Regions from separate parts of the Brevundimonas sp. GW456-12-10-14-LB3 genome, predicted to be linked through region 2. Evidence: predicted binding sites of a transcription regulator. Region 2 holds the regulator's gene; the other holds the start of a gene.
What was found. The regulator HrcA, encoded in region 2, represses chaperone genes, less so after heat shock. The targets are predictions, from matches to a motif close to GTTAGCANTCNNNNNNNNNGANTGCTAAC.

Region 1: groES (co-chaperone GroES) is a predicted target of HrcA. The motif match lies at 2,512-2,540, and genes of this name have one in related genera.

What each region holds. Positions count from the first base shown of each region.
Region 1 covers NZ_JBWKZJ010000007.1:11,038-15,450, forward strand. Annotated here, with positions in the region: gene AC07XS_RS04730 (glycosyltransferase family 2 protein) at 1-271, shown strand, start outside; gene groL (chaperonin GroEL) at 371-2,017, opposite strand; gene groES (co-chaperone GroES) at 2,156-2,443, opposite strand; gene AC07XS_RS04745 (YMGG-like glycine zipper-containing protein) at 2,719-3,144, shown strand; gene zigA (zinc metallochaperone GTPase ZigA) at 3,193-4,413, opposite strand.
Region 2 covers NZ_JBWKZJ010000033.1:962-5,374, forward strand. Annotated here, with positions in the region: partial or broken gene AC07XS_RS12465 (S8 family peptidase) at 1-1,146, shown strand, start outside; gene grpE (nucleotide exchange factor GrpE) at 1,198-1,785, opposite strand; gene hrcA (heat-inducible transcriptional repressor HrcA) at 1,830-2,882, opposite strand; gene rph (ribonuclease PH) at 2,989-3,714, shown strand; gene AC07XS_RS12485 (hypothetical protein) at 3,776-4,150, shown strand; gene pnp (polyribonucleotide nucleotidyltransferase) at 4,280-4,413, opposite strand, start outside.

The DNA.
Region 1 (4,413 bases), on a different contig from region 2:
CGCCGACGACACCGGCTGCGGGCTGAAGGCCTTTCGCCGCGACGTCTTCCTGCGGCTTCCCTATTTCGATCACATCCACCGCTATCTGCCGGCCCTGATGATCCGCGAGGGTTACCGAAACCAGTATCTGGACGTCGATCACCGCCACCGCGAAACCGGCCGGTCGAAATACACCAACTGGGGCCGGCTGAAGGTCGCCTTCGCCGATCTCTTGGGCGTCATGTGGCTGAAGAGCCGGTCGCGCCGGCCGGGGGCGATCTCCGAATTCTGAGCGCGATAATCCAGACGCTCACAGAACGGGCGCGACAATAGAAAAGGGCGGGACCTCGCGGTCCCGCCCTTCTGCATTTCAGCGTCGGAAGGCTTGGACTTAGAAGTCCATGCCACCCATGCCGCCCATGCCGCCCATGTCAGGAGCGGCGGCGCCGCCCGACTTCTTGGGGGCGTCGGCGACGGCGGCTTCCGTGGTGATCAGGATGCCGGCCACCGAAGCGGCGTCTTGCAGGGCCGTGCGGACGACCTTGGCGGGGTCGATGACGCCCATCTTGACCAGGTCGCCGTACTCTTCCGTCTGGGCGTTGAAGCCGAAGGAGGCGTCGTTGTTCTCCAGCACCTTGCCGACCACGATCGAGCCTTCGACGCCGGCGTTTTCGGCGATCTGACGGATCGGGGCCTGCAGGGCGCGACGGATGATGGCGATGCCGGCGTTCTGGTCGGCGTTGTCGCCCTTGACGTCGGCCAGGATCTTGGAGGCCTTCAACAGGGCGATGCCGCCGCCGGGAACGATGCCTTCGTCAGCCGCAGCGCGGGTGGCGTTCAGGGCGTCGTCGACGCGGTCCTTCTTTTCCTTCACTTCGACTTCGGTCGAGCCGCCGACGCGGAGAACCGCGACGCCGCCGGCCAGCTTGGCCAGACGTTCCTGCAGCTTTTCCTTGTCGTAGTCGGAGGTGGTGTCTTCGATCTGGCGCTTGATCTGGGCCACGCGGGCTTCGATGTCGGCCTTCTCACCCACGCCTTCGACGATGGTGGTGTCGTCCTTGGTGATCGAGACCTTCTTGGCCTTGCCGAGCATGTCGAGCGTGACGCTCTCCAGCTTGATGCCCAGGTCTTCCGAGATGACTTGGCCGCCCGTCAGGATGGCGATGTCTTCCAGCATGGCCTTGCGGCGGTCGCCGAAGCCCGGCGCCTTGACGGCGGCGACGCGCAGGCCGCCGCGCAGCTTGTTGACCACCAGGGTGGCCAGGGCTTCGCCTTCGATGTCCTCGGCGATGATCAGCAGCGGACGGCCCGACTGCACCACGGCTTCCAGGATCGGCAGCATGGCCTGCAGCGAGGTCAGCTTCTTCTCGAACAGCAGGATCAGCGGCTCTTCGAGAACGGCCTCCATCTTGTCGGCGTTGGTGATGAAGTAGGGGCTCAGATAGCCGCGGTCGAACTGCATGCCTTCGACGACGTCGACGGTGGTGTCGGCGGTCTTGGCTTCTTCGACGGTGATCACGCCTTCATTGCCGACCTTGGCCATGGCCTGGGCGATCAGCTCGCCGATTTCGGAGTCGCCGTTGGCCGAAATGGTGCCGACCTGGGCGATTTCCGAGTTGTTGGAGACGGGCTTGGAGTTGGTCTTGACCTCTTCCAGGACCAGGCCGACGGCCTTGTCGATGCCGCGCTTCAGATCCATCGGGTTCATGCCGGCGGCGACGGCCTTCAGGCCCTCTTGCACGATGGCTTGAGCCAGAACGGTCGCGGTGGTGGTGCCGTCGCCCGCCTTGTCGTTCGTCTTCGAAGCGACTTCGCGGATCATCTGGGCGCCCATGTTCTCGAAGGCGTCTTCCAGCTCGATTTCCTTGGCGACCGAGACGCCGTCCTTGGTGGAGCGCGGGGCGCCGAAGGACTTCTGGATCACGACGTTGCGGCCCTTCGGACCCAGGGTCACCTTGACGGCGTTGGCGAGGACGTTGACGCCGCGCAGCATCTTGTCGCGCGCGTCGGTGTTGAACTGTACGATTTTAGCGGCCATGCGGGCAGCTCCTTTGGTGTGAGTGGCGAGTGGTTAGTGGCGAGTGGCGAGGGATCTAAGATTGGGGCGACGGCGGCGGTTTCATCCGGAAACCTGCTCGCCACTCGCCACTGATCACTCGCCACTGAGGGCTGAGCCTTAGCTCAGCACTCCAAGCACGTCCGACTCTTTCATGATGATCAGGTCTTCGCCGTCGATCTTCACTTCCGTGCCCGACCACTTGCCGAACAGGATGCGGTCGCCGGCCTTCAGCTCCAGGGCGTTAACCTTGCCAGAGTCGTCGCGGGCGCCGGGGCCGACGGCGACGACTTCGCCTTCCTGAGGCTTTTCCTTGGCGGTGTCGGGGATGATGATCCCGCCCTTGGTCTTGGATTCTTCTTCAACGCGCTTGACCAGCACGCGGTCGCCGAGCGGACGAAACGCCATCGGTTGTCTCCCTTGATCCCCCGAATGGGGCGATTTGAACAATGGGTCAGCCTCTCCGCGACCGCCGTTTTAGCAGCCGACCACGGAGAGTGCTAACGCGAGCGGGAGTTAGTCAGAGGGCGGCGGGGCGTCAAGCGCCGCCGCGTGTGAAACTTCCGCGACGGATGAACGCGCGATGAACCACGGCCTCCGAACCCGTTCAAACGGCGCGCGCTAAAACCACCTCAACGCTCGCGATCCCCGGAAGACGCGAGGCGATTCAGAGGAGACGGACCATGTCCAAGCTGTTGAAAATCACCGCCGCCGTTGTCGTCCCCGCCGCCGCCCTGGCCTTGACCGCCGCCCCGGCTTCGGCCCAGTCGCGTGACCGCGACGACACCGCCCGCAACGCCCTGATCGGCGCCGCCGTCGGCGGACTGGCGGGCGCCGTCTACGGCAATGGCGACGGAACCTATATTGCGGGCGGCGCCTTGGCCGGCGCGGCCCTGGGCGCGGTCGCCTCGTCCAACCGCGGGTCGGACTGCGGCTATTATCGCGGCGGCCGCTGCTACCGGAACCAGGGCCACTGGGAGCGCGAACACGGCATCAACAGCCGCGATCCGCGCTGGGAGCAGCGCCGCGACTATCGCGACTATCGCCGCGACCAACGTTACGACCGTCGCGATGACCGGCGCGACTACCGCTACGATCGCCGCTGGTAGGCGACAGGCCTGAATGAAGAAGGGGCGCCGATCGAGGCGCCCCTTTTGTCATGCCGCGTCCCGACGCGGCCCCCAATGCGGGAAAGGGTCCTCCAGCCTGGCCCAGCCCCTGGGTCCGCGTTCCATCTCGAACCGGGTCAAGAGGGCGGCGTCGAACATAAAGGTCAGCAGATCGCGGTTCATGTCCTTGCCGATCAGGACGATCTCCTGACGCCGGTCGCCGTAGGGCTGACGCCAGACGGCCTCGATCGCCTTCAGCCATTCGGGATTGTCGTCGGGCCAGCGCTCGCGCGGCGCCGAGGCCCACCACAGTCCGCCCCATTCATGTTCGGTCACCGCCCCGGCCTGGCTCCAGGAACCGACATAGTCCATCCGGCTGGCCAGCCAGAAGAAGCCCTTGGAGCGCCAGACGCCGGGCCATTCGCGCTTCAGCAGCTCGTAGAAGCGCCGGGGATGAAAGGGTCTGCGCGCCCTGTAGACGAAGGTCGAGACGCCGTATTCCTCAGTCTCGGGCGTGACCTCGCCGCGCAGGGCCTGGGACCAGCCGGCGGCCTGTTCCGCCCGCTCCATGTCGAACAGGCCCGTGCCGACGACCTGATCCAGGGGCACGGCGCCGCGCACCGCCTGAATGATGCGGGCGCGCGGATTGAACTGGGCCATCATGGCCTTCAGCGTCCCGAGCTGCGTTTCCTCCAGCAGGTCGCACTTGTTCAACACGATGACGTCGGCGAACTCGATCTGGTCGATCAGCAGATTGGCGACCGTGCGCTCGTCGTCCTCGCCGAGATGCTCGCCGCGGGTCTTCAGCCGGTCGGTGGAGGGATAGTCGCGGTGGAAGTTGAAGGCGTCCACCACGGTCACCATGGTGTCGATCCGGGCCAGGTCCGACAGGCTGAACCCGTCCTCGTCGCGGAAGTCGAAGGTGGCGGCGACCGGCATGGGTTCGGAGATTCCGGTCGATTCGATCAGCAGACAGTCGAACCGACCCTCGCGCGCCAGCTTGCCGACCTCGATCAGCAGATCCTCGCGCAGGGTGCAGCAGATACAGCCGTTGGACATCTCCACCAGCCGTTCCTCGGTCCGCGACAGGTCCGCCCCGCCCCCGTCGCGCACCAGGGCGGCGTCAATGTTCACCTCGCTCATGTCATTGACGATCACCGCGACCCGCAGCCCGTCGCGGTTCGCCAGGACGTGGTTCAGCAGGGTCGTCTTGCCGGCTCCGAGGAAGCCGGACAGGACGGTGACGGGCAGGGTCTTGAACTCGGACAT
Region 2 (4,413 bases):
CTGGTCGCCGCGACGGAGCCCGGCAGTTTCGTCGGCTCGGCCTTCGGCGACGCCTTTGCGCGCCAGACGGCGCTCGAAACGGTGCTGTTTGACAGTTACGACCGAATGTTCGCGGTCCAGCTGGGCGGCGCCTATCCGACGGCGCCCAGCCGTTCGTACCAGGCCGCGCCGTTCGAACCCAGCCGCACCGCCACCACCAGCCTCAGCCTGCCCCGCGGCGGGCGGCTGAGCCTGACGGCGGCCCAGCTTGACGAACCGGTCGAGGCGGTGACGGCCCGCCGCGACCTGACCGACGCGCCCTGGCTGGGCGACGAACCCCGCCAGGAGGCCCTGCTGGATCTGGAGATCGGCCGCCTGAACTTCGCCACCTGGCAAGGTCGCGGCGGCGCCGTCTCTCCGTTCAAGGGCGCGGCCGGCGACGGTTTCGCCGCCCTGGCCCAGGCCGATCATGCGGCGCGCGGTCAGGTTCGGCTCGGCGCCTTCACCCTGGCGGCCGAGAGCGGCGGGGGGGACCGTCGCATGCCGCTGCGTCGGGTCGAGGAAGCGGCCTCGACCTACAGCCGCGCCACCCTGGCCTGGCGCGGCGCCGACGGCGGCCTGTCGCTGAGCCTGGGCGCCCTGGACGAACGGCTGGGGCCCTTGGGGGCCTTCATCCCGGGCGGTTCGGACTTCGCCCTGCCGTCGCGGACCCGCTTCTATGCGGTCGGCGGGGACTGGGCCCTGCGACCGGGTCTGGCCCTGCTCGGCGAGGTCGGCGTGGGCGCCACCGAGACCGAAGGCCGTTTCCTGTCGACGGACGGGGCGGCGATCAGCTCCAACTGGCGGCTGGCCCTGCTGACGGGCTGCACCGCCCTGTGCGACCGGATCAGCTTCACCGTCTCACAGCCGCTGCGGATCGAGCGCGGAACCTTTTCGGCCTGGCTGGCGGATGTGCCGGTCGACTATTTCGACCCCCTGACCTATTCGCGTCGCCGCTTCTCGGCCGCGCCCAGCGGGCGTCAGATCGACTTCATCCTGGGCGGCGAACGCAGTCTGCGGGACGGCTCCAGCCTGTCGCTCCAGGCCGTGGCCAGCCGCGAACCGCGCCATACGGCCGACGCGGATCCGGAGTTCGCCCTGATCGGGGCCTGGCGGCGCCGGTTCTGAGGACGAGAAAAACGCCGGCGCTGGCATCAGCGCCGGCGTCTCTGTTTCGGATCAGGCCTTGCCGTCGAAGGCGTGGGTTTCGGGCGCGGCGGCCGCGCCATAGGGGTTCGACGCCTGGGCGCCCGATCCCTTGGCGGCCACCACCACCATGGCCGGGCGGATTGTGCGGCCGAACAGTTCGAAACCGGACTGCATCGTCTGGATCACCGCCCCGCCCGGCACCGTGTCCGACGGCTGTTCGATCATGGCCTGGTGCAGATGGGGGTTGAAGGCCTCGCCGGCCTCGGGCGCGACCCGCTTCAGACCGTTGGTCTCGAACGCCTGCAGCAGGGCCTTCTGGGTCATTTCCAGACCGGTCACCAGACCGGCCGTGGCGCCCTCGGCGTCCTTGGGCGCGGCCATCAGGGCGCGCTCCAGATTGTCGGCCACGCCCAGCAGATCCTTGGCGAAGCGCTGGATGGCGTAGGCGCGGGCGTCGTTCTGCTGGGCCTCCGAACGGCGCTTCAGATTCTCCATCTCGGCGGCGACGCGCAGGGCGCGGTCCTTCCACTCGTCGCGCTCGGCGATCACGGCGTCCAGCGGCGCCAGAGCGTCGGACGGATCGGCGTCCAGCCCGTGTTCGGCGTTGGCCTGGGCCATGTCGGCGTCCAGTTCGTTGAAATCGTCGTTCTGGGGTTTGTCGCTCACGTTTCTTTCCCGTCCAGCATTCGGCCCAGCACCCGGGCGGTATAGTCCACCAACGGAATGACACGGGCGTAGTTCAGTCGCGCCGGTCCTATGACGCCTATGGCGCCCAGAACCCGCTGTCGGCCGCTCATATAGGGCGCCGCGATCACGGCGGAACCCGAAAGTGAAAACAGACGGGTTTCGGCGCCGATGAAAATCCGCACCCCTTGCGCCGCATCCACCCCGTCCAGCAGGCCGATCAGCTGTTCCTTCTGCTCCAGGTCGTCGAACAGGACCCGCACCCGCTCCAGATCGGCCAGGCCTTCGCCGTCCTGCAGCAGATTGGCCCGACCCCGCACGATCAGGGCCCGCTCCCGGTCCGGCCCGCCCGACCAGGCGGCCAGACCGTCCTCGACCAGTCGCGCGGCGGCCTGGTCCAGCTCGCGCCGGGCGATCTCCAGCTCCTGGGTCATTTCGCGCTTGGCCTCGGCGAAGGGCCGGCCGCGCAGCCGGGCGTTCAGGAAGTTGGAGGCCTCCGTCAGGGTCGAGGGCGTGACCCCCGCCGCCAGGCTCATGATCCGGTTCTCCACCGTGCCGTCGTCGGCGACGATGACCGCAAGGGCCTGATCGCCGCCAAGCGCCACGAACTCCACATGCTTGACCCCGGCGTCGCGCACCGGGCTGGAGACCACGCCAGCGCCCCCGGCCAGGCCCGACAACAGATTGGACGCCTCGTCCAGGGCGGCCTCGAAATTGCGGCCCCGGCCGGCCAGGCGGGCGTCGATCTCGCGCCGCTCCTCCTTGGTCAGGTCGCCGATCTCCAAGAGGCCGTCGACGAACAGCCGCAGACCCGCATGGGTGGGAATCCGCCCCGCCGAGGCGTGGGGCGAGGCCAAAAGCCCGGCCAGGGTCAGATCCTGCATCGTATTGCGGATCGAGGCCGGCGACAGGGCGATGCCGCCCAGCGACAGGGTGCGCGACCCCACCGGCTCGCCGGTCTCCAGATAGGATTCGACGATGCGCCGGAAGATGTCCCGCGCCCGCGCGTCCAGCCCCGCCAGCCCCGCCAGGGACTGGCCCGTCGCCGGACCGCCGTCGAACGGCGGGGTTTTGGGGGCATACAGGCTCACGTTTTCAGGATAATCACCGCCGCCCCAGCTTCCAAGGACTCATCTCATGCGCCATTCGCAACGCACCGACGCCCAGCTGCGTCCCGTGACCATCGAGACCGGCGTCAACCGCTACGCCGAGGGCTCGTGCCTGATCAGCTTCGGCCACACCAAGGTTCTGGTGACCGCCTCGGTCGAGGAAAGCATTCCCGGCTGGATGCGCGGCAAGGGCCAGGGCTGGGTCACCGCCGAATACGGCATGTTGCCCCGCGCCACCCACACCCGCGGCCGCCGCGAGGCCGCCGCCGGCAAACAGACGGGCCGGACGCAGGAGATCCAGCGCCTGATCGGCCGCAGCCTGCGCGCCGTCGTCGATCTGAAGGCGCTCGGTGAGCGTCAGGTGGTGCTGGACTGCGACGTGATCCAGGCCGACGGCGGCACCCGCACCGCCGCCATTACCGGCGCCTGGGTCGCCATGGCCTCGGCCCTCAACTATCTGCGCGACGAAGGCGTGCTGAAGTCCGACCCGATCCTGGACCAGGTGGCGGCCGTCTCCTGTGGCGTCTGCGACGGGGTTCCGGTGCTGGACCTGGACTATGAAGAGGATTCCGAGGCCGAGGCCGATTCCAACTTCGTCCTGACCGGTTCGGGCCAGATCGTCGAGATCCAGGCCACGGGCGAAAAGCGCGGCTTCACCCGCGCCGAGTTCGACCGCCTGTTCGCCCTGGCCGAGACCGGCTGCGCCGAACTGTTCGCCCTGCAGAAGGCGGCGCTGGAGGCGGTGCGGCCTTAAGGAGTTTCGTGCGTTCAACAGGCGGGTCATCGTGGCTATGACCCTCAGCCCGGAGATGTCGATGCGCCCTTTCCTGTCCGCCTGTTTCGCCCTGTCGGCCGCCCTCGCGGTCGCCGCCTGCCAGTCCGGGGAGGACAGGACCGCGCCCGCTGCGGACCCCGGTTCGGGCGCGCAGACCATAGCAGAGACGGCTCCGGGTCCGGCGTCTTCGGATCAGCCCGATACGGGCGCTGAACGAGGCCTCGCAGCCCAGACCGCATGCCGCGCGGATATCGGCGAGGCGGCGGCGTCGCGCCTGGTCGAGCGCTGCATCCAGGTGAGCCCGGCCACCCATCCGCCCTGTAACGCCGACAATCCCTGCGCCCTGATCCAGGGCGAGATCGACCGGTCCTGCAAGCTTTGGGACAAGGACCCGCCCGCCGAATGCCGCTCTTGAGACAGCCGCAGAGCCTGATCGTTCTGGACGGAACCGCTGCGCGACGCCGCCAAAGCCGTGAAACAGGCCCTATGAAAAAGGCCCCGCCGTCGCCGGCGGGGCCTTCGTCATTCAAACCTCAAGCGAGGCTCAGTCGCGACGGCGACGGCCGCGATCGCCGCCTTCGCGCTTGGGACGGCCGCCGGTGTCTTCCGACAGGGGCTCTTCGCCGCGTTCGGCGCGTTCGGCGTTGATCTTGTCGGTGATGTCTTCGCCGGTGGTCT